Regions from separate parts of the Idiomarina sp. UBA4520 genome, predicted to be linked through region 2. Evidence: riboswitches for the same ligand, from Rfam matches in the RefSeq annotation. Region 2 holds a riboswitch; the other holds the start of a gene.
What was found. Region 2 has a riboswitch for thiamine pyrophosphate ahead of thiC (phosphomethylpyrimidine synthase ThiC). Riboswitches for the same ligand answer to the same signal wherever they lie in the genome.
Positions count from the first base shown of each region.

Region 1: it holds a riboswitch for thiamine pyrophosphate, as region 2 does, so the genes downstream of both, B3850_RS11535 (TonB-dependent receptor) here and thiC (phosphomethylpyrimidine synthase ThiC) in region 2, are expected to answer to the same signal.

Region 1 covers NZ_DGMK01000022.1:124,716-140,625, reverse strand. Annotated here, with positions in the region: gene B3850_RS11585 (YqaA family protein) at 14-598, shown strand; gene B3850_RS11580 (CNNM domain-containing protein) at 624-1,679, shown strand; gene B3850_RS11575 (sulfite exporter TauE/SafE family protein) at 1,587-2,423, opposite strand; gene B3850_RS11570 (rhodanese-related sulfurtransferase) at 2,472-3,395, shown strand; gene B3850_RS11565 (Dps family protein) at 3,543-4,019, shown strand; gene B3850_RS11560 (TonB-dependent receptor plug domain-containing protein) at 4,116-6,569, opposite strand; gene B3850_RS11555 (DUF3185 family protein) at 6,748-6,945, shown strand; gene B3850_RS11550 (MFS transporter) at 6,968-8,293, opposite strand; gene B3850_RS11545 (phosphotransferase) at 8,307-9,050, opposite strand; gene pnuC (nicotinamide riboside transporter PnuC) at 9,047-9,664, opposite strand; gene B3850_RS11535 (TonB-dependent receptor) at 9,675-11,798, opposite strand; TPP riboswitch at 11,848-11,946, opposite strand; gene fre (NAD(P)H-flavin reductase) at 11,987-12,688, opposite strand; gene ubiD (4-hydroxy-3-polyprenylbenzoate decarboxylase) at 12,689-14,161, opposite strand; gene rho (transcription termination factor Rho) at 14,169-15,437, opposite strand; gene trxA (thioredoxin TrxA) at 15,688-15,910, opposite strand, start outside.
Region 2 covers NZ_DGMK01000020.1:316,935-332,844, forward strand. Annotated here, with positions in the region: gene thiE (thiamine phosphate synthase) at 1-1,302, opposite strand, end outside; gene thiC (phosphomethylpyrimidine synthase ThiC) at 1,299-3,008, opposite strand; TPP riboswitch at 3,101-3,216, opposite strand; gene B3850_RS09940 (SCO family protein) at 3,269-3,919, opposite strand; gene B3850_RS09945 (formylglycine-generating enzyme family protein) at 3,916-4,701, opposite strand; gene B3850_RS09950 (multicopper oxidase domain-containing protein) at 4,712-5,863, opposite strand; gene B3850_RS09955 (c-type cytochrome) at 5,897-6,289, opposite strand; gene B3850_RS09960 (hypothetical protein) at 6,447-7,241, opposite strand; gene B3850_RS09965 (Fe2+-dependent dioxygenase) at 7,321-7,977, shown strand; gene B3850_RS09970 (MAPEG family protein) at 7,998-8,423, opposite strand; gene B3850_RS09975 (DUF2007 domain-containing protein) at 8,462-8,767, opposite strand; gene B3850_RS09980 (sulfite exporter TauE/SafE family protein) at 8,786-9,511, opposite strand; gene ftsB (cell division protein FtsB) at 9,604-9,885, shown strand; gene ispD (2-C-methyl-D-erythritol 4-phosphate cytidylyltransferase) at 9,890-10,627, shown strand; gene ispF (2-C-methyl-D-erythritol 2,4-cyclodiphosphate synthase) at 10,640-11,119, shown strand; gene truD (tRNA pseudouridine(13) synthase TruD) at 11,119-12,174, shown strand; gene surE (5'/3'-nucleotidase SurE) at 12,171-12,923, shown strand; gene B3850_RS10010 (protein-L-isoaspartate(D-aspartate) O-methyltransferase) at 12,932-13,567, shown strand; gene B3850_RS10015 (YqaA family protein) at 13,564-14,148, shown strand; gene B3850_RS10020 (peptidoglycan DD-metalloendopeptidase family protein) at 14,169-15,053, shown strand; gene rpoS (RNA polymerase sigma factor RpoS) at 15,132-15,910, shown strand, end outside.

The DNA.
Region 1 (15,910 bases), on a different contig from region 2:
GCTTGACCCATTTATGGCGACCACATCAACCCGTGAAAAATGGTATATAAAGCTGGCTAACTCACCGCATTCGCTAGTGCTTCTGTTTTTTCTGTCAGCATTAGAAGCCACTATTCTGCCTATCCCGTTAGAGCTTATTTTGGTTCCTTACATGCTGCTTGAGCGAGATCGCATTTGGCTTATTGCGTCTGTGGCGTTAGCTGGCTTTATGGCGGGCTCGGTTGGTGGCTACTACATTGGCTATGCTTTATTTGACACCGTAGGACAATGGTTCATTGACTATTTATCGGCTCAGGAACAGTACGCTGAATTTAAGGAAACGCTCGAAAACAATGGCTTCTGGTCAATATTTGTTGTTGGCGTTACCCCAGTTCCGTTTCAAGTTGCGATGCTAGCCGCAGGGGCTGGCCAGTACCCATTAACTCTATTTTTATTATCTGCCGGCATTGCCAGAGCCTTACGATACTATGTCCTGGCAGCATTGGTTGCCTGGTTAGGTCCGCAAGCAGAAGACGTGTGGCAACGTTACTCAGGCCCTGCCGGCTGGTCCATACTTATTGCTGCGGTTTCTGTTATATTGTTGATACAATTCTTGTAACTAAAACCAATTCAACCGGAGCCCAATGACTCTTCTTATACTTTTTGCGTTTTTAGCCATAGGCGTGTCTTTTATTTGCTCAGTTTTGGAGGCCGCAATACTGTCGGTGACACCTAGCTATATTGCACAATTGAAAGAGTCTCGTCCTAAAACGCACAAACAACTGCGCAAACTGAAAGATGGTATCGATAAGCCTTTAGCCGCTATTTTAACCTTAAATACGGTAGCTCATACCGCGGGTGCTGCTGGCGTCGGTGCGCAGGTCGGTGTTGTATTTGGCGATGGTTATTTGGGCGTTGCGTCTGCAGTTATGACGTTACTCATCCTCATTTTGTCCGAAATTATTCCGAAAACCATTGGGGCTAAATTCTGGCGTCCATTGGCTCCCTGGCTTCCGCCCACGCTTAACTTCATGATTCTGACATTAAAGCCATTTATTTGGTTGTCTGACCAAATAACAAAACGTATTGGCGGTGGGGAAGAAGAAATTGACGTGCGCTCTGAGATAAAAGCCATGGCAACCATTGGTCATGAGGAAGAAGCTCTGGATGCGGACGAGCGACGTGTTATTTTAAACATTCTTGACCTTCACGACATTCGGGTTAAGGAAGTTATGACACCGCGAACGGTTTGCGAGTCCATACGGCCTGACGAAGACATTATGGCCGTTAGTCAAAAGATTCGTGAGCTCCCATTTTCCCGTTACCCGGTCATCGACGCCGAAGAAGAGCCTCACGGCATTCTGTTCCGCAGCGATGTTTTTGACGCCGACGAAGGAACACCTATTCTCGACATTGTTCGCCAGGTTGAAGTCGTTACCGAAACCGTGAGTGTCGAAGCCTTAATGAGCCACCTTATATCCACACGGCAACACATGGCGTTAGTCTATGACGAGCATGGCAGTTGGTTAGGACTTATTACCCTGGAAGATATTATCGAAACCATTTTGGGCACGCCAATAATGGATGAAACTGACAACATTGCCAGCCTACGTCGCTACGCCAGACAACGTTGGGATAAGCGCCTCAAGCGCGACCCAAAGCAAACGCAGCGCCAGCAAGGTAATGATCATTCGGAATAGTTGATCAAAGCGCTGGTTCGTTATTTTTTTGAGCCAGTGCAAACCTATCCAGGTACCGGCAAAACCAGCCGCTATCATTGCTCCAATTAAAGGCAGCCAGTCTTTAAAAACAAAGCCAGCCATACCAAAAACAATGGCTTTAGGACCATGCTGAAAAGTCATAACCGCAGCAAAGGTAGCCACGGTTTGCATTCTCTCGCTGAAACGGGCTTTTACGAAGGCCGCCACCAAAGGTCCTGACGCGCCAACAAATAATGCTAAAAACCCCGTTAACAAGCCCCCGCCGACAAGACCCGCACGCCCGGACAAGCTTTGCGGTAATTTAGGCCCCCAGGTTAGCCATAGCAGGAACAGACCAATGGTAATTTGCAGTATTTCTGTTGGTAACTGAACCAGTAACAGGCTTCCGAGAAAGGTGCCCAATAGCCCAAAAGGCACAAACCAAGCAATAGTCGGCCAGTGAATATGTCGCCATGACAAAGCTGCCCGCCCTACGTTCGAGCCCATTTGTACTAAACCATGAACCGGAATAACGGCGCTGCCGGGCAGCACCAACGCGATAACGCCTATTAATACCGCGCCGCCCCCAGCACCGGCGACCGCACTTAATAACGACGTTGCCGCAGACAGCAACACTAACCCATAAAATAACGACTCACTGACCACTGGCTTCGACTCCCGGTTTGCGCTGATCTGAATCAATACGTATAATTCGCGCTCGATTTTTAAATCGACTATTTCCAAACAAGGCTTCGGATTTACGTTCCGAACCGCTGAAAAAGGTAACACGATATGTACATTTGTGCGGCATTGTATAAGTTTGTCGAGCTCAATGACTATGAGCAAATTCGCGAACCACTCTATCAAACCCTTATCGACAACGACGTAAAAGGCACCCTTCTGCTGGCTCGAGAAGGCATTAACGGTACTATTTGCGGTACCCGCGAAGCCATCGATAACGTCTTAGCTTATCTACGTTCAGATGAACGTTTTGCTGACATTGATCACAAAGAATCACCGAGTGACGAGCAGGCCTTCTACCGCACTAAGGTCAAGCTCAAAAAAGAAATTGTCACTATGGGCGTCGACTGGGTCGATCCTAAGAACACGGTTGGCACCTACGTTGAGCCGGAAAAGTGGAACGACCTGATTTCTGACCCGGAAGTACTGGTTATTGATACCCGTAATGAATACGAGTATGCCGTCGGCACATTTGAAGGCGCAGTAAACCCTAAAACAGATACCTTTCGCGAGTTTCCAGAGTATGTGAAAGAACATCTTGATCCGGAAAAGCACAAGAAAGTCGCCATGTTCTGCACCGGCGGCATTCGCTGTGAAAAGTCGACCGCTTACTTAAAAGAGCAGGGCTTCGACGAGGTTTACCACTTAAAAGGCGGCATATTGAAATACCTTGAGCTGGTACCGGAAGACACGAGTCGCTGGAATGGTGAATGTTTCGTATTCGACCAACGTGTCACGGTTAAACACGGACTAGAGCAAGGTGAATATGACCAGTGTTATGCCTGCCGTATGCCTATTACTCAAGAGGAAATGGCGTCTGAGCACTACCAGAAAGGGGTTAGCTGCCCACACTGTTTCGACAAAACTACACCAGAACAAAAAGAACGTTACGCAGAGCGCGAGCGTCAAATTCAACTTGCTAAAGCGCGCGGCGAAAAGCACATTCGCGACGGCAAAGTTGAGTCATCGAGTTGATCTAACTCGCTTCATAACCGTATTCTCTGATGTAAGCTAAAGCTGACAGTTATCGAACTTAACTGTCAGCTTTATCGATTTTCATCGCTTTCTTTAACCCCACGAATGGACTATGGTTAAAGCATAACGATGACAAAGGAGGGTTTTATGAAACAGTTAAGCGTTATTGGTTTAGATAAGAAAAAAGCCGAGCAACTTGGCGACAAGCTGAACGAGCTACTGTCGAACTATCAAGTGTTTTACATGAACGTTCGTGGTTTCCATTGGAACATTAAAGGCGAGCGCTTCTTCGAACTGCACGCAAAGTTTGAAGAAACCTACGACGACTTACTGCTGAAAATTGATGAAATAGCAGAGCGTATTCTGACCTTAGGTCAACGTCCTCAACATGCTTACTCAACGTACATTAAGAACAGCGAAATTGAGGAAGTAAAAGACGTTCACGAAGGCCGCGCTTGTATCGCGAATATTTTGGACAGTTATCAAACAACGATTCGCCTGCAACGTGAGATTTTAGACCTCGCAGGAGAAGCCGGTGATGAAGGCACCAACGCGTTGATGAGTGACTACATTAAAGAGCAAGAGAAAACAGCGTGGATGCTGACCTCTTACTTAGGTGATTGAAGGCTCGATTAATTGAGCTCAGCCATAAAAAAACGCCCCGTTAAAGCGGGGCGTTTTTATTTGTATTTATACTATGCAGTACTTGAAAAGTATCCTTTAGAACGTATAGTTCAAGCGTGCATAGTAGTAACCGCCATTAACACCAAACGGGAAGGTTTCCCAACCGTATTTGAAGCCCGCATCCGAGAATGGAGAGCCTTCGCTGCCCCACTCATCCGGGTAAGTATCAAACAGGTTGTTTGCGCCAATACGGACATTCAGATTATCAGTGAAGTCATAACCAACGGATGCGTCCGTCAACCATTTACCTCCCCATTCTTTTTTAACGCCGGTAAATGCCTGGCCTTCAACAGACCCGAAGTAGTTAAACGCCACATTCACATTCCAGGCATTGCGAGTCCAGTCCGCGCTAATAGTTGCTTTTTCACTGGGCTGACCTTCTTCCAAACGAAGTATCTGAGTGTCATTAAAAATGTCTTCACCCGCAATTAGTGATGAAACCGAATTCACTCGTTCAACTTCGGTGTTCATAAAGCTCATAGCCGCGGTTAGGTTTAACTCACCTTCCATTAACTCAGTTGGGTAAGAGGCAATAACATCCAAACCAGTAGTTTTAGTGTCAACTGAGTTTGTGAAGAACTGGGCTGCTCCCAAGTTATTGTCAGCCAGAATATCACCAAACTCCGCACCAACATCGGCCGTAAGAGTTTCAGACAAAACAATACGGTCATCAATATTAATTTGGTACGCATCCATGGTTAAATCAAAGCCATTATCAAAACGTTTGATTAAACCAAAGCTGATGCTTTCCGAGGTTTCTTCTTCCAACTCTTTGATGCCAAACTGGCGTGCTAACTCATCGTCGTTAGCTATTGTGCCTGTTTCCACCAAAGTACCATTAACAACGTTTGTTAGAACCTGACTGTAGTATATTTGCTGAACACCCGGCGCCCGGAAGCCAGTTGCGACAGTGCCTCGCAAAGAAAAGTCGCTATCAATGTCGTAACGGGTAGAGAGTTTGCCCGAGATATTATCACCGGCAATATCATAGTCTTCATAACGAAGTGCGCCAGCCAATAAAAAGTCGGGAGTGACATAATATTCCGCATCGACGTATGCGCCGTAGCTATCTCGGTCAGCATCTACCGCCTGGCTAGGACTAAAGCCCGGAAAGCCTTGAATACCAGCTTCTGCAACGGTCCCATAAGGCGTTAATATTTCTACATCCGGATCATTCGCTCGACCATAAGCCCAAGATACCGGGTCGCCCGGATTAATTTGATAGCTGTCCTGACGCAGTTCAACACCCAGGGCTAAATAAAGAAGCTCATTAGCCACATCGACCGTACCATTTACATCAAAGTTAAATGTGGTTTGTTCAAACACTAACTCACCGTCAAAGGCTTCCGTTGGCGTCTCACCATAAATACCGCCATCTGGGTGTGGCTCATAGTACCAACTCACGTTGGCGGAATTTGACGAGTTAAATCCAAACTCACTTTTACCGTAAACGACACTTGCGTCCCATAACCAAGCGTTGGGAAGGTCACCACGAACACCGACCGCTAAGGACTGATCATCGGCTTCTGTTTCCAGTTTTGGTAAGAAACCGTCAGGATAAATCGCCTCTATCGTTCTTGGGTGCCCGCGTCCACGGAAAAAGCCTGAAGAGCCACCGTCGCGATTCGAAATACCACCAAAGGCATAAAGCTCAGTGGTACCTCCCAAACTGTAACCAGCGTTAAACCAGGCGTACATATTTTCAGAGTCCGCGTCGCCAACGTGTAAACGAACGACAGGCTCACCACTTGGCGACAGCCAGTCACCAATAAGTGATGCTTCAGCCGGCGAAGCTCGATTGGTCATGCCGCGGTCACGGTATTCTAACGTTGCGTTGAAGAAACCCTTATCAAACTCTTTACCAAAGTTAATACCAACAGTATTTACTTCACCGTCTTTTTCATAGGTTTGACCCACTTCGGCAGAAATACTGCCGCCCTCAGAGCTTTTCAGAGTAATGTTAATAACACCGGCGATAGCATCAGAGCCGTACTGAGCCGCAGCCCCATCACGAAGAATATCCACACGCTCAACCGCTGTAATTGGAATGGCGTTAATGTCGTATCCTGCGGAGCCTTTACCAATAGTTTCCTGCACGTTCACCAGCGCTTGCTGGTGACGACGCTTACCATTCACCAAAACCAATACCTGGTCAGGGTTTAAGCCTCGTAAAGTTGCCGGACGGATAATGTCCGAACCATCTGAAATAGTCGTTGACGAGAAGTTAAATGACGGAGCACTCATTTGCAGAGCTTTACCCAGCTCAGTTGCGCCGGTATCAACCAGCTGGTCGGCTGAGATAATATCAATAGGCGACGCAGACTCAGTAGCCGTTCGCCCGTTTACACGTGACCCCAGAGTAACAATTCGCTCAATTGACTCCCCGGTTTCGGCATTAACGGCATCTTGTGCCATAGCTGTTCCTGGCGCCACAAGCGCAGCAGCCATAGACAGCGATAAAAAACCTAGCTTGAAAGGCGCTCTAGTCATAGTTCTTCCCCAATCTTGTTATTTTAGTTTTAAACGATGCGCACCTATTAACAATTACACTTACAAGAATAGCTTGAAACTATGCTATATGATATAAATCAATAAAAAGGTAGGGACTTGCGCTTAATTTATAGTTCGATATATTGAGAAACTGTTAACACAAAAAGAGGAAACCGTTATGACACGCATAGTTGGTATTGTATTAATTATCGTTGGCGCTATCTTGCTTTACTTCTCCTATGAAGCGTCACAATCCATCGCGTCGGAAGTATCGGAAATGGCAACCAATGAACCAACAGACAACACTATCTGGTATTTAATTGGTGGCGTTGCCGCGGTAATTATTGGTCTCTACGCCACCATTCGAGGAAAGTAAAATCTGCAGCAGTTTTTGTAAGCTATGCTGACGTGTCTCCGGACACGTCGGGTAGTTTCAGTGCGCTTAAAGTAGCTAATACACCAACAACGACCAGCACCCATAGTACGGCGTGAGCACCAAAAGCCGCATCAACCCAACCGAGTAACAAACCTGCCAGCAGTACAACACCCATGACAGTATTAGAGACAGCAGTTAACTGCGCTCTATTCTCCTGGTTCGCCATATCAACCAAATACGTTTTACGACCAACGCGCGCACCGTGATGGGCTACTGCGGACGCAAACAGCAACAAAGCAGCAATCCACTCAAGACCGAGCCAATTCGGTACCCAATAGAAGATAGCCAGTGCAGCCGCCATGACTAGCGTCGACATGACCGATGCTGCCGCCATAACATGATGGCTGGCTGAATCAGACCAGCGTCCCCAAAAGCGCCCGGCAAGCAAGCCAGCAAGTCCACTAGCCAGCATAAGGCTACCTAAACTGGTTAGCTCCGTATCGCCCTGACGCTGAATAAGCACCACAATGTAGGGAATAGCGAAAGCTGCGGCGACAAGTAAGGCTCGGGTCAACACAAAATGTCCAAACTGGCCATTCTTCCAGAGCAATGACATCGACTTAACGGCTTCAGAGACTGCGTTACCACCACCTTCAGTAGCGCCAGCAACCTCTGGAATACCTGCGTACAAAGCCGCCGCTAAAAGCCATAAAACGACGCCAGCTCCCAGCAAGGCTAAAAAGAGCCAACGCTGACCGTCTACTTCCGGCGAAAAAACAATCACTAAGGCAGTTAACAAGGTCAGCAAGCCAGCGGAAGAGGCTGCCACACCGGATAACCTACCCCGCCGTGTTTTAGACACCGTTTTACCCGTAACATCCTTATTGGCAACCGAGCAGATACCGCGAGACAAGCTAAATAACGCGAGCAGTAACACGACACTCCAGCCCAGAGCACTATTATTTAACGTGGCAACCGCAAACAGCATGAGCAACAGCAATGCGGCCTGCCCGACACTGCCTGCAACCCAAAACCATTTACGAACCGGTTGTTGGCGCAATTGCTGGGCAACAAATAGTTGAGGTAATAGTGCCAATGACTCACGCAAGGGAACTAACGCACTAATGAATACGGCAGGAGCGCCTAGCGAACTTAACATCCACGGCAAGACTAAACGTGCGCTGACCAGGCTGTCACCCAGCTTGGTTAACGTCAGAGACAGCAGCATTAACACAAAAGACTTTGGCTGATGGTTACACGCCGACTCAGGTATATCCTTACACACTCGCGCGTCTTCATCTTCTGCGAGGTAGCCGTAAACCTTCTCGGTTAGCTGTTTGTCAGTCATGCTGCTTTCCGTACTATTTGGAATAGGAAAGTAAATGCTGCCACAAGTTATTCAGCCAATCCACCAAATCGAGCCATTCGATCATATCAGCAAGTTCGACATCGTAGCGCGTCAGTCGTGCGTAGTCGGTTAGCAGTCGTTCGGCCATAGCGTCGTCGAGCTTGTTCATGACGATGGTATTCGCAATATCAAACAGTGGGTGCCCTATTCCCGCATACTCCCAGTCAATTACTTTAATGGGAGCGGTCATAAGAATATGATTCATCGACAGGTCATTGTGACAAAGCACCGGGTACTCCAACCATTGATCAATCGCCTGCTGGTGTTGGCTTTTTTCTTCCCGAAAAGACTTAGCCAGGGAAGGTTCATAGTTGGAAAGCTGCTGCAGGTAATGCTCTACTTTGTCGTTTAATCTCCAGTGAGGAATGCTTGGCTTAAAGGAGTGAATTTTAGCGAGAACCTCAGCCAATACCGTTGCTTTAATGGCGGGCGATAAGGTTACCTGATTTAATGAAGGCGCCTCTAAATATGGCTGTAATAGCCAGCCTTCAGCTTCATTCCAGTCCAGTACCTCAGGGGCAGCACCGCTTTCGGCAAGCGTTTTCTGTACAGTAACCTCCAGACCTCGATCAACCTGAAATAAGCCATCATTTTGCCACCGCTTTAGTACGAGATCAGAGTCATCAGACTTAAGCCGCAGCGTTTGGTTTGACTGCCCACTGGTTAACCGAGTGACTGCTTTAGGTACAGATATCATCCGGCACTCTTTAGCGGCTCTGGTTGTGGGTTATCCTGATGCCAGCGCCACATGGCATACAACACCAGCCCCAGGTAGACCACAAACAATAACGCCGTAGCGACAAAACCCTTACTGGCGTACAAATACACATAAACGCTGTCAATAACCAGCCAGTACCACCAGGTTTCATACGCTTTTTTAGTCACCAGCCAAGTCGCCAGCAAGCTAAACACGGTAGTATAAGTATCGAGCCATACGGCGTCGGCGTCAGTATAAACAGAAAGCGTATAGGCAATTATAGCAGCCAGAGGTATCAGCCAAGCCCACTGTAAAAGATGCCACTTCAACGAGTATTTGGCACCACCAGGGCTTTCTTCGGCGGCAGACTTTTGGAAGCGCCACTGCCACCAGCCGTAACCGGCCATGACGACATAAATAGCCTGCAATACCGACTCCATATACAGCTTACCCTGCCAGAACAATACAGCATAAATTCCACAGCTTATGGTTGCCGACAGCCAGCACCATTGCCTCTGATGAGCCGCAAGCACCAAGTACCCCAGTGCGAATAACAGTGCGGCTAATTCCCACAAAGAGCTCATCATTAACTGTTCTAACAGGGTTTCTAGCACGGTTTTTTCCTTAGAACGACTTGCTAACAGTTATACCGAAACGACGCGGCTCACCATACTGTACGTAGGTTTCGTCATTCGCGTATTGAGTTCTGGGGTCATTAGCAAAGTAGAAACCTCGCACTTCATAGTCTTCATCCGTTAAGTTCCGTCCCCACAAGCTCACACGCCAATCATCAACGTAATAGTTCACCGCGAAATGCACCAGTGCCATAGAGTCCGACTTCTGATTATGCGAGTTCGAGAAATAGAATTCGTCCTTGCCGTCGACCTGAAGTACCCACTGAATATTCTCACCATACCAACCTTCGAAGCCGACGTTGAACTGATACTGAGGCGCATGAGCTTGCTCACGCCCCGTCATATCCATGCCGTCCTCAGTCACAAAGCCTTCTATTTCGGTTTCCAGCCAACTCGCAGAAGCAAATAATGTGAGCCAGTCAGTCAGTTTATTGCGAATTTCGGCTTCAAGACCGTACCCCGTCCCTTCGGCAGCATTCTCAATGTAACCGACAAACGACTGGTTGCGGTTCACCCAACTTTTAAGCTGAACATCGTCACGCCAATGGTAAAAAGTGCTCACTCGTGACGTTAAGTCACCGCTTGGGCTACTGCCTTTAACGCCAAATTCAGCACTCCATAGAATTTCAGGCTCAAAAGTAGCGCGTTCCAGCAGGTAGTCTTTTAGCTCGTCGAGACCCTGGTCGTCCGCTTTACCCAGCGCTTCGCCATTAACGCCACCGGACTTATAGCCTCGTGACACGGTCGCATACCAATAGCTGTTTGGTGCTGCCTGGTAGCGTGCACTAAAACTACCACCCACCATGGTATCTTCCGGTTGTGCGTCTATACTGCGACTGTCGGAGTAGTCGTTATCGTACTGCTCAATACGCAAACCGCTAATAGTGGTGAACTTCTCACTCCAGTGCTGCGTCAATTCGCCGTATACCGCGGCATGTTGACTGCGATAATCACTTTGGAAAATATCCGGCTGACCTAAGTCCCAATTAAAGTAATCACGCGTTAGTTCGACGTCTTTATCGTAATAATAAACACCCGCTACCCACTCACTGTCTACTCCCAGCAACACTTGCGGGGCATCCGACAACCAGCGAACCTCGGCTGTTTTGTCTTTTCTCTCACGCAAGTAAGCATCAAACGACGAATATTCCCAACCGGGCGCAATACCGACATACGTCCAGTCTTCATCAAAGGCGTAAGCAGTATCTGCGTTTAAAATACTCGCTGACAACTCAAGTCGGCTGTTATCCCACCCCAAATAATTCAATGTGGTTTTTACCGCATCACTCTCAAGGCGGTCGTAGCCCGGCTCGTCTGACAGCGTGGTTCGGTTGTTATCGAGGCTGAATGCATCATAGCCGTTATCAACATCGTTGTAGTGCAAAACGGTATCTAACGTCCAGTTATCGGTAAACTGGGTGTTCAATAAAAAGCGAACGCCAAGTTCGTTTCTATTGTTGGTGTCGTCCCTTTCTAAGTAAGTATTCTCAATGTAGCCGTCTTGGTTAAACTGACTGATAGAGAAGCGGGCGTTACCTAATACGCCCAGCTGTCCGCCTAATGCTAAGCCACCCATGCGTTCGTCATAATTACCGGCTGACAACTCAAACTGACCGCTAAAGTCATCCGAGGGCTGTACACTATCAAGCAACACCAGGCCAGCCATTGCGTTCACACCAAAACGACCGCTTTGGGGTCCTCGAAATACCTCAACCTGGTTTATATCGAAAAGGGACGCAGCAGTGCCTAAACCACTGTAATCAATGCCATCTATAATAAGACCGACTGACGGACTAATCGGATCAACAAACTGAGAACGCTCGCCCATGCCGCGAATCTGAATAAAGCGTGCAGTCGATGTACCGCCGGAGAAGTTAACATTGGCAAAGCTGTTGAGCGTATTTTCTAAATGCTGCGCATTTCGCTGCTGCATTGCATTTTGGTCAATAATGGACACACTGCTGGTCGTTTCATTAAGCGTGCGCTTATGAAAGTCACCACTCACTTCAATTATTTCAAAGTCGTTGCTATTTTCCTGACCATAGGCCAGAACCGAAGTTTGCAGTAATGCTAAGCCAATACTGGCTGCTAAGTAAGACGTTATTTTTTGCATGGATCATTTCCTCAAAACAAAGTCAGAAACGATCCGGTAAGGCTGTATTAGACGGGTTTTCTACCATCCCTACGCCAGTATTAACCGGATCAGGTTTTAAGGGTTCGCTTTCGCATCTCAGCCGTTGCCGGCACCCCTTGGTAAAGCGGCGTCAGTATAACGCAGCTTGCTGTTTTAACAAATGCTCTTTAAATGAACGACAATGCGTCACCGTAAAGGTTTTCTAACGGCACGCCTTGGGCAACAAAATCGTCCCTAATAACACGCACCATTTCGAAACGACCGGCCATGTAAACTTCGCAGTTTTGCAAATTCTGTTGGCGCGTCATTACCGCCTGATGAACCAACCCAATGGAATACGGCCAGTCTCCGGCAGCGTCTTCGAGCACTGGGTGATAGTCAAAATGCTCATGTTCACTGGCTAAACGCTCGAGTTCATCGTGCAAATACAAATCGGCTTGAGTTTTTGCGCCCCAATATAACGTTAATGGGCGCTCCGGCGTTGCTCGTAAATGTTGCTGTAAAATAGAGTAAGCGTATGAAAAGCCAGTGCCGCCTGCTATTAAAACGGCCGGTTTGTCACTGTCCTGGCGGTAGAAAGCAATACCATCGGGGGCTTCTATCTTGACTTCGCCCTCAGCGCGGATCTTATCCAACACCTCCATAGCGTAGCTATTGTCAGGTGTCGCACCAATATGAAGTAACCACTCACTATCACTTGACGGGCACGACGCGATGCTAAAAGGTCGCTTATCTCTTTCACCCATGACAACCATTAAATACTGGCCTGCTTTAAACGCGACTGGCTGCGGCAATTGCAAACGCACTTCCCAAACAGCGTCCGCTAACTGACGCGAAATCTCGACTTTACAGGTCATTTGTTGACTCATTCACGACTCCATAATGTTCAGTTCGTCCCACAGCTGGTCGACACGCTGCTTAACCTCTTCACTCATGACAATAGGCTCGCCCCATTCGCGGTCAGTTTCACCGGGCCATTTGTTGGTTGCGTCCATACCCATTTTCGAACCAAGACCCGACACTGGTGACGCAAAATCTAAGTAGTCAATTGGTGTGTTTTCAACCAAAGTGGTGTCGCGAGCCGGATCCATTCGGGTCGTCATAGCCCAAATCACGTCTTTCCAGTCTCGCGCATTCACATCGTCGTCACACACAATCACGAACTTGGTGTACATAAACTGACGCAAGAAAGACCAGACTCCCATCATCACGCGTTTGGCATGACCTGAGTACTGCTTCTTCATAGTGACTACGGCTAAACGGTACGAACAGCCTTCCGGTGGCAGATAAAAATCGACAATTTCCGGAAACTGCTTTTGCAATAACGGAATGAAAACTTCGTTCAAAGCCACACCCAATACTGCGGGCTCATCTGGCGGCCGACCGGTATAAGTGCTGTGGTAAATCGGGTCTTTACGATGGGTAACATGAGTCACGGTAAACACCGGAAACTCATCCACTTCATTGTAATAGCCAGTATGGTCGCCATAAGGCCCTTCGGGCGCTGTTTCACCCGGCTCAATGTAACCTTCCAGAATAATTTCTGCATGTGCCGGGACTTGTAAGTCATTGCTTAGGCACTGTGTTACTTCGGTTTTACTATCGCGCAGCAGCCCGGCAAAGGCGTACTCCGATAAGCTATCAGGTACAGGTGTTACCGCACCTAAAATAGTGGCAGGGTCAGCACCTAAGGCTACAGAGACAGGGAATTTCTCACCCGGATGCTGCTGGCACCACTCCTGAAAATCTAACGCGCCACCGCGATGCGACAACCAACGCATAATAAGCTTATTCGGCCCCAAAAGTTGCTGGCGATAAATACCTAAGTTCTGGCGCTCTTTATGTGGCCCCCGGGTCACTGTAAGCCCCCAGGTGACTAACGGCGCTACATCGCCCGGCCAACAGTGCTGAATTGGCAGTTTGGTCAAGTCAACGTCATCGCCACTCATTACTACCTGCTGACATGGCGCCTTTTTGAGCTTTTTCGGCGACATACTAAGCACTTTTTTGTACGTTGGCAGCAAATTCAAAGCATCTCGGAAGCCTTTCGGTGGCTCCGGCTCTTTTAAAAAGGCCAAAAGCTTACCAACATCGCGTAGCGCTGTTACCGACTCTTGCCCCATACCTAAAGCCACACGCTCTGGCGTACCAAAGAGGTTCGCCAACACCGGCATGTCATGACCTTTCACGTTCTCAAACAATAAGGCCGGGCCTTCTGCTTTTAACGTACGGTCAGATATTTCGGTAATTTCAAGGTAGGGGTCTATTTCTTGCTGGATGCGTTTAAGTTCACCGCGCTCCTCGAGGAGCGCGATGAAGTCTCGCAGATCTTGATATTTCATACGCCGCTTAGCTGTTGCGTTGACGCTTCATCGATTCGAAGAATTCGTCGTTGGTCTTAGTCATCTGCAAACGGTCAATCAGGAATTCCATGGCTTCAACTTCGCCCATTGGGTTCATAATCTTCCGCAGGATCCACATTTTCTGCAGCTCGTCCTGCGACGTCAGCAATTCTTCACGACGTGTACCTGAACGGTTAAAGTCGATTGCAGGGAAAACACGTTTCTCTGCCAACTTGCGGTTCAAATGCAGTTCCATGTTACCGGTACCTTTAAACTCTTCGTAGATAACTTCATCCATCTTCGAGCCGGTATCGATAAGCGCAGTTGCAATAATGGTTAAGCTGCCGCCTTCTTCGACGTTACGTGCTGCACCAAAGAAACGTTTTGGCTTGTGTAGCGCGTTAGCGTCCACACCACCCGTCAGGACTTTACCTGAGCTTGGAATAACGGTGTTATAAGCACGCGCCAAGCGAGTAATCGAGTCTAATAAGATGACGACATCTTTTTTGTGCTCAACCAAACGCTTCGCTTTTTCGATAACCATTTCAGCAACCTGTACGTGGCGGCTGGCAGGCTCATCGAAAGTTGAAGCAACCACTTCACCCTGCACCAAACGGTGCATTTCCGTTACTTCTTCCGGACGCTCATCGATAAGCAGTACAATAAGCTCTGCTTCAGGATGATTCGCCGCAATAGAAGTCGCAACGTTCTGCAGTAATAACGTTTTACCCGCTTTCGGCGGTGCAACGATAAGACCACGCTGGCCTTTACCAATAGGTGCCGACAAGTCGAGAACACGCGCCGTAATATCTTCTGTACTACCATTACCACGCTCTAAACGAAAACGTTCGTCTGCATGCAGTGGTGTCAGGTTTTCAAAGAGAATTTTATTACGAGAGTTTTCAGGCTTGTCGAAGTTAACTTCGCGAATTTTCAGAAGAGCAAAATAACGTTCGCTGTCTTTCGGCGGTCGAATTTTGCCGCCAATAGTGTCGCCGGTGCGTAAGTTAAAGCGACGAATTTGGCTAGGCGATACATAAATATCATCGGGGCCGGCCAAATATGACGAGTCGGCTGATCGCAAGAAGCCGAAGCCGTCCTGCAAAATTTCCAACACACCGCCGCCGTATATGTCTTCACCGCTTTTTGCGTGCGCCTTTAAAATAGCAAAAATGATGTCCTGCTTGCGCAGACGGGCCATATTCTCAAGGCCCATTGAGTCCGCGAGCTCAACAAGCTCGTTTACGGGTTTATCTTTAAGTTCAGTTAGATTCATAGGAGGGTTTTCGAGTTATCGATTGAACACAAAGCCTTTTTATTGACTCTAGAATATTAAAACAATTGGAACGTTCGGATTTCGCGAGTTGCGAAGTCAGAAACAGAAGTTTCTCTTACTTAACAAGGCGCGCCGGTGGAGTTGGCAAGCCTGCTTGAATAGTTAATAAACAGAAAGGTATCACCAAAATTAGAGTTCGTCCAGTTTTGCTAACAAAAACGGCGCATAATGCGCCGCTTTTTGATACCGATTAAATGTGTTGGTCAAGAAATTCAACCAGTTGCGCTCGAGATAGCGCGCCAACTTTGGTTGCCACCACATCGCCGTCTTTGAATAACAGCAGCGTAGGAATACCGCGGATATTAAATTTCGGCGGGGTTTGTTCGTTATGGTCCACATTCAGCTTACCAATAACCAACTTACCGGCGTACTCTTCGGCAATGTCGTCCAGAATTGGCGCGACCATTTTACAA
Region 2 (15,910 bases):
TTTTGATGGCATCTTTTTGGTTTGCGTTGCAAAAATATGCCCCAGCGCTACGTAAGAGGGGGTATACCGCAAAGCGATGAGTATTTCGGTGTAACTGTGAGTGGAAATACCCAGCCGAAGGCCGTTTGAATGAAGCGCTTGTAAGTCAGCCGTTTGTAAATCTTCCTGACCCAGGTGAACGCCGTAGGCACCGTGTTTTATGGCAAGCTGCCAATGGTCATTAATAAAGAGTTGTGCCTGATACGACCGAGCCAGTTCAATACTGCGCTTTATCTCCAGCTCTATAGAGTCTGAGGGTTTGCCTTTTATTCTTAACTGCAGTGTTCTAACGCCAAGCTGCAATAAGTGCTGCACCCATTTGAAAGAGTCGACAACGGGATATAGACCCGGTGACTTATTAAGTCTGGGAAATTCTGAACCTGGCACAGGCAGGTTAGTAGCCTCTATATTCGGAAAGTGTTTTAGGTTGTTTGGCCAAAGGGTATGAGCAACCGGCCCGGGGCCTTTACCAATTCTGGTTGCCCTCAATAAACCGTGATGAACATAGGTATTGGCCAGTGTGATAGCGTCTTCTGTCGGGTATCCCTGCGCTGCTGCGGCAGCAACGGCGGACGAAAGCGTGCAGCCGGTACCGTGGTTATTATTGGTAAAGACTTTCTCTTGCGAGTAAACAAGATAGGGCTCACCGAGAAGAGGGCGTTTAGACAGGTAAATATCGACTATCTTATTTTTACCGTATTGCTCAGTTTCAAGGCCGGTTACCAGAACACTGTTCGCCCCTTTTTCAATAACTGCCGCCGCCGCATTCAACGCACTTCTTTTATCGGTTACCTCAGTGTCGGCCAACCACGACAGTTCGTCAGTATTTGGCGTGAGTAAATCGACTAGAGTTAATAGTCTGTGACTTTGCGCGAGTGTCAGCGTTGATAACGTATCATTGTGGCTGGTGATCATAACGGGATCCCACACCACAAAAGGACGTTCTATTGTGTCGGGCCAGCGGCTTAGAAAATCGACAACCGCATCCAATTGTTCACGGTTACTGAGTAAGCCAATTTTTATGGCCGCGGGTGGCAAGTCGTTAAGTAGGCAGTTGAGTTGCTCGTCAATCGCATTGCCACTTAACTCATACAAACCCGTTACTGTTAGAGAGTTTTGTGCCGTTACGGTGGTAATAATGCTGCAACCATGACATTTAAAGCTTCTAAACGTATTTAAGTCGGCCTGAATGCCGGCGCCACCGCCGCTGTCAGAGCCTGCGATAGTCCAAACCACAGGTTTTTCAGAAGGTGCGTCAGTCATGACTCCGCTCCAACTTCGTCAGCCGTGGCATCTTTAAAGGTGACATCGATGCGTTCATTCCCTAAGTGCCCAGAGTACTGTCTAACCTCGTGAGAAATTTTCATGGAGCAGAATTTAGGGCCACACATTGAGCAGAATTGCGCTGTTTTATTGGACTCTTGCGGCAAGGTTTCATCGTGATAATTGCGCGCGGTGACTGGGTCCAAAGCTAAGTTAAATTGGTCCTCCCAGCGAAACTCAAAGCGGGCTTTAGACATAGCATCGTCCCTTGCCTGAGCGCCTGGATGTCCTTTCGCCAGATCAGCCGCATGCGCTGCAATTTTGTAAGCAATGAGTCCTTGTTTAACGTCCTCTTTGTTGGGGAGTCCCAAGTGTTCTTTAGGCGTGACGTAGCACAACATGGCGCAGCCAAAGGCTCCAATCATGGCGGCACCGATGCCGGAGGTAATATGATCATAACCGGGGGCAATGTCAGTAGTTAATGGTCCCAGTGTATAGAAAGGCGCTTCATGGCAATGCTTAAGCTGCTCGTCCATGTTTTCCTGAATTTTGTGCATGGGCACATGGCCAGGACCTTCAATCATGACTTGCACGTCATATTCCCAGGCTATTTGAGTCAGTTCGCCTAAAACACGCAGTTCAGCGAATTGGGCATCGTCATTGGCATCGGCAATGGAACCTGGGCGTAAGCCGTCACCCAGTGACAGCGATACGTCATATTTTGCGCATATTTCACAAATATCGCGGAAATGTTCATACAGGAAGCTTTCCTGACGGTGCGCCATGCACCATTTGGCCATAATTGAACCACCGCGTGAGACAATCCCAGTCACCCGGTTAGCCGTCAGCTCAATAAAGTCATGCAGTACGCCGGCATGAATGGTGAAGTAGTCAACGCCTTGTTCGGCTTGCTCCAAAAGGACGTCCTTAAATACCGGCCAGGTTAAATCTTCAGCAATGCCGTTAACCCGTTCCAAAGCTTGATAGATAGGAACAGTTCCAATGGGAACAGGGCTGTTTCGGAGGATCCACTCACGAGTTTGGTGAATGTTGCGGCCAGTGGATAAGTCCATGACTGTGTCGGCTCCCCAGCGTGTTGCCCAAATGAGCTTTTCCACTTCTTCTTCAATGGAAGAACTAACCGACGAGTTGCCGATATTGGCGTTCACTTTCACCAAAAAGTTACGACCTATGATCATAGGCTCAGATTCCGGGTGGTTCACATTGGCCGGAATAATGGCGCGACCTTTGGCAACCTCATCACGAACAAATTCCGGGGTTACCGGGTTGTCTAAATGCTCCCGACCCATGTTTTCCCGCAACGCAATAAATTCCATTTCGGGAGTCACAATGCCACGGCGCGCATAGGCTAGCTGTGTCACGCCGCTTTTGTCGGCATTTTTAGCCCTCGCGCTTATCCAGCCTGATCGCAGTGGTTTGAGTCCGGTTTTTACATCGACGACTGAGTTAGGGTCACCGTAGACACTGGATGTATCATAAACGTCGACGGGTAAATTGGGTGGTGGTGTTACGCCTGGTGTTGGCTGATGCAAAGTTTCGCTTAAATGAATACGGCGAAATGGCACATGAATGTCAGGCTGGCTGCCTTGAATAAATTCGCGCGTAGAGTTAGGAAAGTAACGGCCTGAAACAGACGATAAAAAGGACTCTGCCTGTTGGCGGTTTTGACGGTTTGTTGATGACATAGCATTCTCTCCAGCTAAAAAAATAACAGGGTTTAGAGATGCTTGTCAGGAGTGTTGAAAGGAACAACAGCGCTGAAAAAGGGAGAATCCCTGGCTGTTGCTCTCTTGTTCCCTTCGCAGGTATTAGCCTGAACAGGTTCAACGGATCCCGCTTTTTGCGGTCTCAGCCTGTTACTTTTTGAGTAACGAGGCACTCCGACAAGATTCCTTTTTAGTGGAACAAAATACTCAGCTTAATGCAACAGCGAAAGCGTGAACTGTTACTGCTGTATCAATGTATCAACGACTTTTGCGGCTTTATCCATTGGCTGACCTAAGCCTTCAACGCGGTGTTCAATAACACCGTTTTTGTCCAAAACGGTAATTAAATTACTATGGTCGAAGTCGCCGTCAGGACGCTTTCTGTAGCGAACTCCAAGGACAGTCGCTAAGGTCCGAATGTCCTGGTCTTCACCATGTAAAAAGACCCAACTATCGCTGTTCAAGTTGTACTGTTTAACATAGTCAGCCAAAGCTTTAGGTGTGTCGCGAGAGTTGTCGAAGCTGACCATAACCAACTTAACCTGCTCTTTGGCTTTGTCACTTAAACTGGTGTAAAGACGTTTAGCGTCATTGACAAGAACGGGGCAGGCGGTGGTGCAGCTGCCGTATATCATTGAGACAATAACCGGTTGGCCTTGCAAGTCGGCCAGTGTCATATGCTCACCTTTGTGTGTTATCCAGTGCGCATCAACCTGATACACCGATGAAGAATGCGATACTTTTGCGGCTTTCATCGAGGTGTGGTTTTTATGATTCTCATGCCCGGGCTTATGCTGAGAATGGTCTTGTGCTACAGCCGGAGCCAATGCAAGCAGGGCGCTTGATAGAACCAATGCGGCATAAGCGGCTGGTTTAAATAGGTTATTCATAATTGGTCTCCGTTACTGGCAATAGTGTCAGAAGAAATGTCGTAAGCGCAGCGAAAACCCATAGTGCTGGTTGAGCTCTGAGGTGCGTAGTCGCTACGAGACTGATACCGAAAGAAAGTGGCGTAATTGGCTTTGGTAAAGCTCGATAAGAAGCGAGCCCCGTCGCCACAAGAGCCTGACAATAAATCAACGTCATCGCCGTTAGTTAACAGCAACTGGTAGTCTTCGACCCATTCGTTGACCCGGTCATACATGTGGCTGAGTTCAGTGGCATTAACGTTCACCCTTTGTTCATCGCTTTGAGGCTGGCTGTACCAGGCGAATAAATCGCGCGCATAGTCATCGTCGCTTATATTTTGTTGCTGACGATACTGAACGGAAGCGTATTCCCATTCATTGAGGCTGGGCAAACGACCGCCTTGTGCGGCGCAATACTCGCGTGCAGCAAACCAGGACACATAAGTCACCGGATGCTCAGCTTGACCGTCAGGGTAGACGTTGTTTTGCGGCCAGTGCTTTAAGTAATTTCCGTCGTGAAACAGGGCAGCGATGTTATCTCGCTGCCACTTAGGATGATTTTTAACAAAATCGAGAAAAAGTTGGTTAGTGACCGGAGTTGCGTCAAGCATGAAACTATTAATTTCGATGCTAAGACGTTCCTTGTCCAACAGAACTGGAGGTTCAAACTCGCCACCGTTAATACGGACTGGGTCTGAGAGTACTAGCGGTGACGCTGTTAGCGTCGAGAACATAAGTCCCGCAACTCCAAGCCACTTAACCATAACCGTCTCCTTATTTGTCTTTACGTGGGCCGGCAATAAGTGCGCCGGCCGCTCCAAGCTCTGCGTCAGCAAATTCGTGATCAACCAGCTTGTAAATGCCTTCTTCCGGCACAATGAAGTCGATAGTTGCGCTGTTGCTTGCGCCCAGCAGAACAGTCTGCATGCCATACCATTCGTTACGTGGGTCGCCCTCGTACCAAACTCGGTCAAAGATAGCGCCAATAACGTGGAAGCTTGAAGTGCCTGAAGGTCCTGCGTTTAATACGTGTAAGCGCACACGGTCGCCTTCATCAGCACGTAATGGTGAGTCACTCAGTGCACCGACGTGACCATTAAAAGTAACGTGGCTAGGCTGGCGATTCAGTGCTGCATCGTGGTTGTATATGAACTGACCTTCAGCGACTTCCTCTAAGTAATGTTCGGACTGGACTAACACGTACTCTTTGTCCGGCTCTGTCGGGTAGCCGTCTTTGGGTGATACAACGACTGCCCCGTACTGACCCATTGCAGTGTGCATTAACACGCTGGAAGTACCACAGTGGTACATGTAAGTACCGGCATAGTTGGCAATCCATTCAAACTCAATAGTTTCGCCTGGTGAAATAGTGCGCCATTTGTCTTCAGCCGCGACAGTGCCACTGTGGAAGTCCATTGAGTGAGGCATTGGGTTAACCACAGGCTGGTTGTTCTGATAAGTATTTGCCTGAACCTGCTGCAAGAATGGCGAGCCATTTTTGACTGGCTTAGTAATAGTTACTTCTTCGTCAGAGCGGTTCTTCATTTTGAAAATAACGCGGTCACCCTCACGAACATGCAAAACCGGACCGGGTACTGAGCCGCCAAATGTCCATGCTGAGTAGCTCACGCCTGGTGCAACTTCCACTTTTTGTGAAAATACGTCCATGCGAACGTTGTGCGTTTTGTTGCCTTCATAGTCGAGTTTTGCCAAATTAGGCACTTGAGTCAGATAGTCACCAACAACTGCGGGGCCACTGTAGTCTTCGCGGTAGACTTTAGCTTCAGGTAAACCATAAACTTTGCCGTCAATGACATATTCACTGTCGTGCTTAAGTTCAGTGTCAGCGAAAGCAACAGGGGCTGAAACAGAGGCTGCGGCTGCTAGAATAGACGCGCTAATAACTGAGAGACTGAGAGATTTCATAACTGCTCTTCCTTGTTTATATGATATTTAAAATTAACGAGAGCCTGCGACAGCGTCTGCTTGAATTGTGCTGCTGCCGTTAGCCAGTTCGGTATTGACGTAATTCACAATGGCGGCAATGTCTGTGTCTTTCAGGTACGCCATGGGAGGCATTGAGCCGTTGTAAGTAGTGCCGTTGACAGTGACCGCACCCGATTTACCTTTTACAATGGTTTGGGCGATGTAATCGGGTTTGTCTTTAATATTTGGGTTATCTGCAAGTGGCGGGAATACGCCTGCCAACCCTTTACCTGCTGGTTGGTGGCATGCTTGACAGTATTTTTTGTAGGCATTTTTTCCGTCTGCAGCTTCAGCAGGTTGTGCGAAGAAGAATGCGAAAGCAGAGGCTGCGACTACAGCTATTTTTAAAGTGGATTGAATGTTCATAATGACACCTCAGTGACTGACTTAAGATGCCTCTAGAATACTGTTTTAATGGGTTTTTACGAGTGAAACGAAGAGGTAAAAGTCGCTTACTCCCTGGGGTATAGAGTGGGTATATGAGGGAGTATACCCCGGGGTAAGCGAGGGGATAGAAAGTTGTTTAAATACTGCGAGCTTCGAGTTCAATTCGTGACGCCGCACCATAGATCTTGCTGGCATCACCTTGCAGTTCACCTTCTGGTGTAATGGTCGGCCAAAGGTCTGTTAATGATTTCAGAACACTGCGGGTTTCTTCAATCGCTTCAGAGGCCTTTTCTGCTTCTTCGCTATTAATTCTCTCTAAGCGATTGAGCGCAATTTCTTTAAAGCCGAGTGCGTCTTGATACTCATGTACTTGCGCAACTTTACCTTCCTGAATACCCACAGCGTACTCATCGGCGGTTGCCATTAGCATAGTAGCGACGCTTAACAGCACACCTTTTGCTGTCATATCGGCGATAGGCTCGTGCGCGCTGATAGCATCAAGCAGTACCTTGTAATTGTTCATGACAACGTCTTTACTGTTGTCGTTGATAACGCTATCAGCTAATGCTTCAAGCTCATCGGCAAAGCCAGGCTGACCACGGTCGTTAAAGGCTTCAGTTAGCCCCGCGTAGAGCTCATCCCCTGGGTGCTTCATGTGAGTTTTCGCCATTTCAATATGGCCCTCTTCATAAAGCTTCATGCCAACCCAAAGGTGACCACGAATAAATCCCAGTTGCGCTAAAAACGCAGTGTCATTGGTGCTTAAGTCGATTTCAGGCGCAGCCATTTCGCCTTCAGCCATTGGCGCTGCCATAAAAGACGCAGGTGCAGCGTTTGGCTGAGTTAAAGGCGCTGCATTAGCGGTTGATGCTGCCATGGTTGTCGCTAAAACGCTGCCAACACCAACCCAAACTTTTTTCTTCTCAAACATAGAAAAACCTTATGTGCTTTTTTGAGTGACGGAACTCGTGTATATTTGCAGAAATGATAACTATTCGCAAGTTAAAACTATGATACTTCATATTCAAAAAGCGGTGGATGAAGCTGTTATTGACAGCCTGGTGGCAGGTTTATCGGCAGAGCAATTCGGTGACGGCAAAGCGACGGCAGGCTGGGCTGCAAAAGAGGTTAAGAACAACCAGCAATTGACTGGAAAAAAAGCAAAAGCAGCAACCGATCTATTATTAGAGAAGCTTCACACAAACCCTCTGGTTCAGTCGGCTATGCGACCAAAGCATGTGGCTCGTTGTAGTATTAATCGTTATGAAGTGGGTCAGTACTATGGTACTCACATGGACGACTCCCTGATGAACGGTGTACGCACCGACATTTCGTTTACGCTGGGTTTATCAGAGCTTGATACGTTCGAGGGCGGTGAACTGGTTATTGAAGATACCAGCAGTGAGAGAAGCTGGCGTCTGGGAAAAGGGGATATATTGATATACCCAAGCCATTACCTCCATAGGGTTAATGAGGTGACCCAGGGAGCTCGTCTGGCAATGATAGGCTGGATTCAAAGCGTGATAAAACACCCTAGCCACCGGGAGCTTTTGTTTGACGTTGAGCAATCGTTGAAAGTGGAATTTGATGCTAATGGTAAGTCTGAGAACTTTGATCGGTTAACAAAAGTGTTTCATAACCTAATGAGAGAGTGGGCGGATATTTAAATACCGCCCACGTTGAATGCTTAGCTGGCTAGTGTTACACCGCAAACGACCAGTAAGGCAATATTAGCGAATAGACCAATCATAAAGAAATAGCTACGTGGGCTAGGGTTCTTTTCGGTGGCAATAGCGTAATAAAGCACCATGTGAATAAGGCGTGCTCCCACAAATACCCAAATCAGCAGCGCCGTCCAGAATGCACTTGCCCCCACAAAAAACGCCAGAAAGGTAGTGCCCAGCATAAGAGGGTAGTTTTCAAGTGAGTTCATAAATGTCCGGTGCGCACGAAAAACGAATGAGTCGTGACTGAGTGACTCATTAATTTTTCCCGGAACGGCGCCTGGTTGTTTGGCTTTGCGACCACTAGCGACCAGCCACTGAACCAATAAAATAACCAGAGCTGCAAAAGCGCCCCAGTAAGCTAATAAATAGGTTTCAGATCCGTTCATTGTTATCTCCTTCGTTATTATTTTTAAGGTGCGCTCGGCTAGCTCGCAGCTGCGCCACAATTCCAACAAACTTCAAAAGCTGACCCGTTGAGCTCCTGACATTGGTTACAGCGCCAGTCGTCACCACGTGCCTGTTCTTCCAGTTGCTGAATAAGTTTCTGAGCAGTATGGAGTTGCGTGTCATCAACCAACCAAAGCTCTGGCCAGGTGTCCAATGGTGCTAAGTCTCCGGCCGCACCGCTGGAAAACTCATTTTTCATAACGGTTTCTATGCCGTTCATGCGCAATACATTACGCGCATTTTCCACTAAAAGTTTGTTTTCACGGGTATAAATTAACGTCATAGCTACCTTCAAGTCATTTTACGAGCTAATACTTTGAGCCAATACACTAACACCGGACAGCACCATTAATACTAGCGTTAATTGACGAAAGCGATATTCCGAAACATGATGCTGGAGCCTGTGACCGACTGTTGCGCCAATGAGCGCGCCCGGCAATAGGCTCAAAATAAGGTAAAAGTGTGCTTCTGCGTAGATGGCCTGCCGCGAAAAATTAAACACGTTAGCAATAGCGATACAACAAAAAAACAGACTTAAAGTGGCTCTGAACTGCTGCTTAGGAATACGAGCGTTTGCCAAAAACAGAACTATGGGTGGACCGCCGAGTGTCATTAAGCCATTTAAAATACCGGAGCTACTGCCTACCGCAATGTGTCCCGGCGCGTGCTCAGCTGTTGGAAACTGTTTACCGCTGGCAAGTGCAAGTGCCACCGCCAAAATCACACAGCCAAGCACCAGTTTAATTAGTTGGTCATCAATAGCGAGTAATAAGGAGCCCGCAATAATTGATGTGATAACGCCGGATATAATTAGCCACTTCCATTGCGACGGACGTGCGGCTTCACGGTTTTTCCAGTATATCCAGGCACCAACAATGATGTTAATAACGGATAATGCAGGCGTAAGAACGCTAATAGGGAACCATAAAGCCAGAATAGGAACGGCGAGCAAGCCGGAGCCAAAACCACTAATGCCTTGCAGCATAGCGGCAAAAAAGAATACTAATGCGGCGGCAAAATACTCCAATTTAACCTCTTTTATTGCTAATGTTTGAAAACGGCTTTTCAGTCGCTGCAATAGTCTTCATAATGATAACAATAATAACAACGGAGCTGAGCATGCGGGTGACTCTGGTCGTGTTGTTGACCTTATTCCTGGCACTACAATACCGTCTCTGGTTTGGGAAAAACAGTTTGCCAGATTATTGGCGTTTGCAACAGGAAGTCAGCAACCAAAAAGTAACCAATGAAAATCTCGAACGGCGCAATCAACTGATTTACGCAGACATTGAAGACCTGCGTGACGGTGAAGATGCGCTTGAAGAGCGTGCTCGCAATGAACTGGGAATGATTAAAAAGGACGAAGTATTCTTCCGTCTGGTTCCGGACAGAGCACAATAATGATATGAAAAGTACAGAGCCCACCGAACACTGCAACATTAAAGCGGTTATACCGGCAGCCGGCCATGGCAGCCGAATGCAAAGCAATATTCCTAAACAGTTTTTAACCGTTGGCGGTAAAACCTTATTACAGTACAGCATCGAAGCGGTATGCGCTGACCCTCGCGTGACGGAAGTGATCGTGGCCGTGTCAGATCCTGACTCAAGCGACTTGCCGAATGCCTCTGAATTTCACGTGGCACAACCCGTTACTTATATCAGTGGTGGTGATACTCGTGCTGAGTCAGTTTGTAGAGGTGTTGAGTACGCTGTGGCACAGGGAGCAACTCATGCACTGGTTCACGATGCTGCACGTCCTTGCTTGCACAAAGAAGCGTTAGTGCGAGTCATTGATAGCGGAACAGCCAGTCAGCATGGTGCTATTTTAGCGATTCCGGTTCGTGACTCTTTAAAACGTGCAATGACATCGAGTGGCATGGCAGCCCACATTGAAGAAAGTGTTGATCGTGAACACTTATGGCAGGCACAGACGCCGCAATTGTTCCAGGCACAGGCACTGTTAAATGGTATTAAACACATGGGGGCTCATAATCCGCAACTGACGGATGAAGCATCAGCGATGCAATGGCTGGGTTACCAACCGGTGCTAGTGGAAGGGGCTTTTAAAAACGTAAAAGTTACGCATCCCGAAGATTTTGAATGTGTTGCCAGCTGGCTGCTGGCATCTACAACGACGGAGTAAGGAAATAACTCAATGAAGATTCGAGTGGGTCATGGTTACGACGTGCATCGGTGGGGGGCTGATAAGCCGCTGATTTTAGGCGGTATTGAGGTTCCTCACTCGCAGGGGCTGGAAGCACATTCAGATGGCGATGTTATTCTTCATGCAGTGACTGACGCACTGCTGGGGGCTCTGGCATTAGGCGATATTGGTCAGCATTTCCCGGATACCGATGAACAATACAAAGGTGCTGACAGCGCACAACTTCTTGAGCATGCCGTGAACTTGTGTCAGCAGAAAGAGTTTCAGGTGGGCAATATTGACGTAACCATTGTTGCTCAAGCGCCAAAAATGGCTCCGCACATAGATGATATGCGCGCACGCATTGCAGGCTGCTTAAAAACCTGCGTTGATAACGTCAATGTAAAAGCAACCACAACCGAAAAGCTGGGCTTTGTGGGGCGTGAAGAAGGTATTGCCTGTCACGCAGTGGTACTGATGGAGTCGTTTTAATGCTTGCTCCCGAAACGGTTAACTGTCAGGAACTAGCCACTCTTAATGCCGGTGAGAAGCCGAGCGCAACTTTCAAAGCGAGCCCTGAAGACTTTCAGGTTATAGAGCAACTGACTGTCGAAGACGAACACGACGGAGAGCATCAGTGGCTTTGGGTTAGAAAGCGAGGGGCCAATACTGTCTTTTGTGCTGAAAAAATTGCCCGTTTTGCCGGCGTGTCGCCAAAACAGGTCAGTTACTCCGGTCTGAAAGACCGACAAGCGGTCACCTGGCAATGGTTTTCGATACAGCTACCCGGTAAAGACACGTTGGACTGGCAGTCGCTGAACGATGACGAAATGACGATTGAGAAGGTCATAAGACGCACGAAAAAGCTGCGTAGCGGTTTGCATAGTGGCAATAGGTTTATCATTCGCTTGCACAGTGTTAGCGACATGGCGCTGTTAAAAGAGCGCTGGAAGCAGGTCACGCAAAACGGCGCCATTAATTACTTTGGCGAACAGCGCTTTGGACGCAACGGTGACAATGTGGCTGCGGCTGAGCGTTGGATTATGGCCAGTCGTCCAAAACGTTTATCAAAAGCCAAGCGCGGACTTTATTTGTCGGCCTTACGGAGTTTCTTATTTAATTTAATGGCTTCAGAGCGTGCAAAACAGCTGGGCGCAGATTCCTTATTGGAGGGCGATTGCGCAATGTTAGCTGGCTCTAACTCGATGTTTACTGTTGAGCAGTGGGACCATGAGCTTAAACAAAGACTTGCCAGTAAGGATATTGAAATAGCGCTGCCGCTGCCGGGGTCTGCCAATAAGTCGATGAGCGCGGGTGAGTCGGCTGACTTTGAGGACAAGCAGCTCGAGCCTTACCAGAGCTGGATAGAGGCACTTGCTAAGCTTCGGGTTGATGAGGGGCGACGCGCGTGGAAAGTCATCCCGGGTGAGCCAGAGCTAAAAGAACTTGACGGTAGCACCGTTGAGCTTAGCTTTACCCTACCATCTGGCGCCTATGCGACAACGATTTTGAATGAAATTGCGACGATAAGTGGTGAACACAAATGATGAAAATTCTATTGAGTAATGATGATGGTGTACATGCTCCGGGAATTCGCGCGCTTTATTTAGCGCTCAAAGAGGTTGCAGAAGTACGGGTAATAGCACCTGACAGAAACTGTTCCGGCGCTAGTAACTCGTTAACGCTGCATAACCCGCTGCGCATTCGCAAACTCGACAATGGCTTTTACTCGGTCAATGGTACGCCAACAGATTGTGTTCACTTAGGCACTAACTCGCCAATAGCGGAAGATGTCGATATTGTCGTTTCTGGCATTAATGACAGCCCAAATATGGGCGACGATGTTCTTTATTCCGGCACCGTCGCTGCCGCTATGGAAGGGCGCTTTATGGGACTGCCATCCATTGCTGTGTCGATGGGGGGACGAGGGCACGACTACTATGAAACTGCGGCAAAAGTTGTTGCTGATATTGTCGCTGATATGGAAAAAGCGCCGCTGCGTTTAGATACCGTGCTGAACATTAATGTACCCTATACCACTTACGACAAGTTGAAAGGTACAAAAGTGACCAAGTTAGGTCGTCGTCACCGCGCCGATACCATGGTTCATGACCGTGACCCGTTCGGTAATGAGATTTTCTGGTACGGGCCTATTGGGCACCACACCAGCGACGAACCGCAAACGGATTTTGCTGCCATTAACGAGGGGTATGTTTCCATTACGCCTTTGAGTCTGGATATGACAGCTCAACGCCATACTGACACGCTAACGGAGTGGTTAGATCAGAAAAAATGATGACTACAATGAGTGGCCAGGCAAGAGCCAAAAAACTGATACAGCAGTTGACTGATTTAGGTATAACCAATCAGGAGGTGTTGCGGGTTATAGCCGAGACACCACGTCATGTGTTTATGCCGGAGTCGTTGGCGCATAAAGCCTATGAAAATACAGCGTTACCCATTGGTAATGGACAAACGATATCGCAACCATTGATGGTAGCGACCATGACCCAGTTACTGATGCAACACAATTGCCATAATGTACTGGAAATAGGCACGGGTTCTGGTTATCAAACGGCGATACTGGCGCAGTTGGTGGATAAGGTGTTTAGTGTGGAGCGCATTGCTCAGTTGCAGTATCAGGCAAAGCGCCGTTTACGCCAACTAGACCTGCACAATGTGTCAATGCGTCATGGCGACGGTTGGAAAGGCTGGAGCAGTAAAGCGCCTTTTGACGGTATTATTGTCACTGCAGCCGCCAGTGAAATACCTTCTGACTTAGTGGCACAGTTAGCCGACGGTGGTGTCATGATTATCCCTGTTGGCGATAAGGACGAAGCACAAAGTCTGACGGTAATTCGCCGTTTCGGTGACAGCGTTGAACAACAGCAAATTGGTGATGTTCGGTTTGTACCTTTGGTGAAAGGAGAGCTCAGTTGAAGCTGTTTTCTGCGCTTTATGACAAAGTATTAAGTTGGTCTGAACACCCCCGGGCTAAAACAATTTTGGCCTTACTCAGTTTTTCCGAGTCGGTGATTTTCCCCATTCCTCCGGATGTGATGCTGGCACCAATGGCAATGACGCAACCGGACAAAGCCTGGCGCTTGGCATTTTTAACCACGGTGAGCTCAGCTGCTGGTGGGGTGCTGGGTTACTTCCTTGGATTCTGGGCGTTTGAAACTGTTGTTTTACCCGCTGTAGAGACTATGGGGTATGAAAGCAAGCTGGACACTGTCAAAAGTTGGTTTGCAACCTGGGGCTTTTGGATAGTTTTTATTGCCGGCTTTTCGCCTATTCCCTATAAATTATTTACGGTGACAGCGGGTGTTATGCAAATTGCATTTTTCCCGTTTTTATTAGCCTCGGTTATTAGTCGCGGTTTGCGCTTTTATCTGGTGGCATGGTTGCTCAAAACGGGTGGCCCTAAAATGGCTGTAAAACTTCGTGAATATGTTGATCGAATAGGCTGGTCACTGGTAATACTATTGTTAGTAGCTTACATAGTGGTGCAATTGGTTTAGGGATGCGATTGAAAAACGGGATGTTACAGAGTCTTATAGTGCTTGCCTTGCTGCCAATTGTGCTGCAAGGCTGCAGCAGTCGCTCTCAACCAGCTCCCGTTGACACCTTATATACAGGCAAAACCTATCGTGACTTTCAGCCCAACTCTTTGAATGCGAAAAAGTACGAGGTACAAAAAGGTGAAACACTTTACTCAATTGCTTTTCGCGCCAATATGGATGTCGATGACATAGCCCGCCTGAATAACTTAAGCCGGCCTTATACGATTTACCCGGGGCAGACACTGGACTTAGTGGGCAGTGCAAAAAATACCGGCACCAGTGAACCGACTCAAAGACCTCAAAGTAATAAAGAAAGAGCAAAGAACGCACAAAATAATATAAAAACGCCCGTTGCCAAGACTCAGAAGAAAGAGTATGGTCAAAAAGTAGACACGAAAAAAACAGTGAAAAAACAAGCCGATACTCGCAAACAGAACCGTCAAAAACCGGTGCGGGTAAGGTCTGAAGCGGCAATGCCAAGTAACGCTGAGTTAGCCTGGCAATGGCCGTCGACAGGTAAGGTTATTGAACGTTTTTCACTGAAAGATCGAGGTAATAAAGGTCTCGATTTCGCCGGTGACAGGGGCGATCCTGTAAAAGCTGCGGCGGCCGGTAAAGTAGTTTATGTCGGAAATGCGCTTAGAGGTTTTGGTAATTTAATCATTTTGAAACATAACGATGATTACATTACAGCCTATGCCCACAATGAGGACATTCTGGTGAAAGAGCAAGAATGGGTGGACATGGGTGAAACGATAGCTCGCATGGGCGACTCAGGTGCTAAACAAGTGAAGTTGCATTTTGAGGTTCGTTTCAGAGGTAAGTCGGTGAATCCTGAGCATTATTTACCGAGCTCTCGCTAGTGACGTGGAAATAATAATAACAAGATATGGAGGTCGACGTGTGCAGTAACACGGTTTTCAGATTAACAGGAGCTTGTTATGAGCCAGATAAAGGAAGAAGCAGTCGACACTATCGAAATCAGCGAGGAAGAAGCGCTACTTGAAAACACAGACGAGGCGCAGCAGTCCGCAACGAGCTCTGACGAGGCGTTAGAAGAGGCGCTGTCATCGTCCTCAAGTCAGTACCAAAAGAAAATGGATGCCACTCAGCTTTATTTAGGTGAGATAGGCTTCTCCCCATTATTGACCGCCCAAGAAGAGGTCTTTTATTCACGTCGTGCGTTAAAAGGTGATAAAGCCGCCCGCCGACGCATGATTGAAAGCAACCTTCGCTTGGTGGTTAAAATTGCCCGCCGGTACTCAAACAGAGGTTTAGCGCTATTAGATCTGGTTGAAGAAGGTAACCTGGGTCTTATCCGCGCCGTTGAAAAGTTTGATCCAGAGCGCGGCTTCCGTTTTTCAACCTACGCGACTTGGTGGATACGCCAGACAATAGAACGGGCAATTATGAATCAAACGCGAACTATTCGTTTGCCAATTCATGTGGTTAAAGAGCTCAATATTTACTTACGCGCAGCGCGCGAGCTGGCGCACAAGCTCGACCATGAGCCGACAGCTGAAGATATTGCAAAAAGTCTGAATAAGCCTGTGGGTGACATTACTAAGATGCTGCGTTTGAACGAGCGTATTGCATCTGTCGACACTCCGGTTGGCGGTGAAAACGATAAAGCTCTGCTGGATATTCTCGCTGACGAGGATGACCACGGCCCAGAGGGTGTACTGCAAGACGAGAACTTGAAAGCTAACATTACCGATTG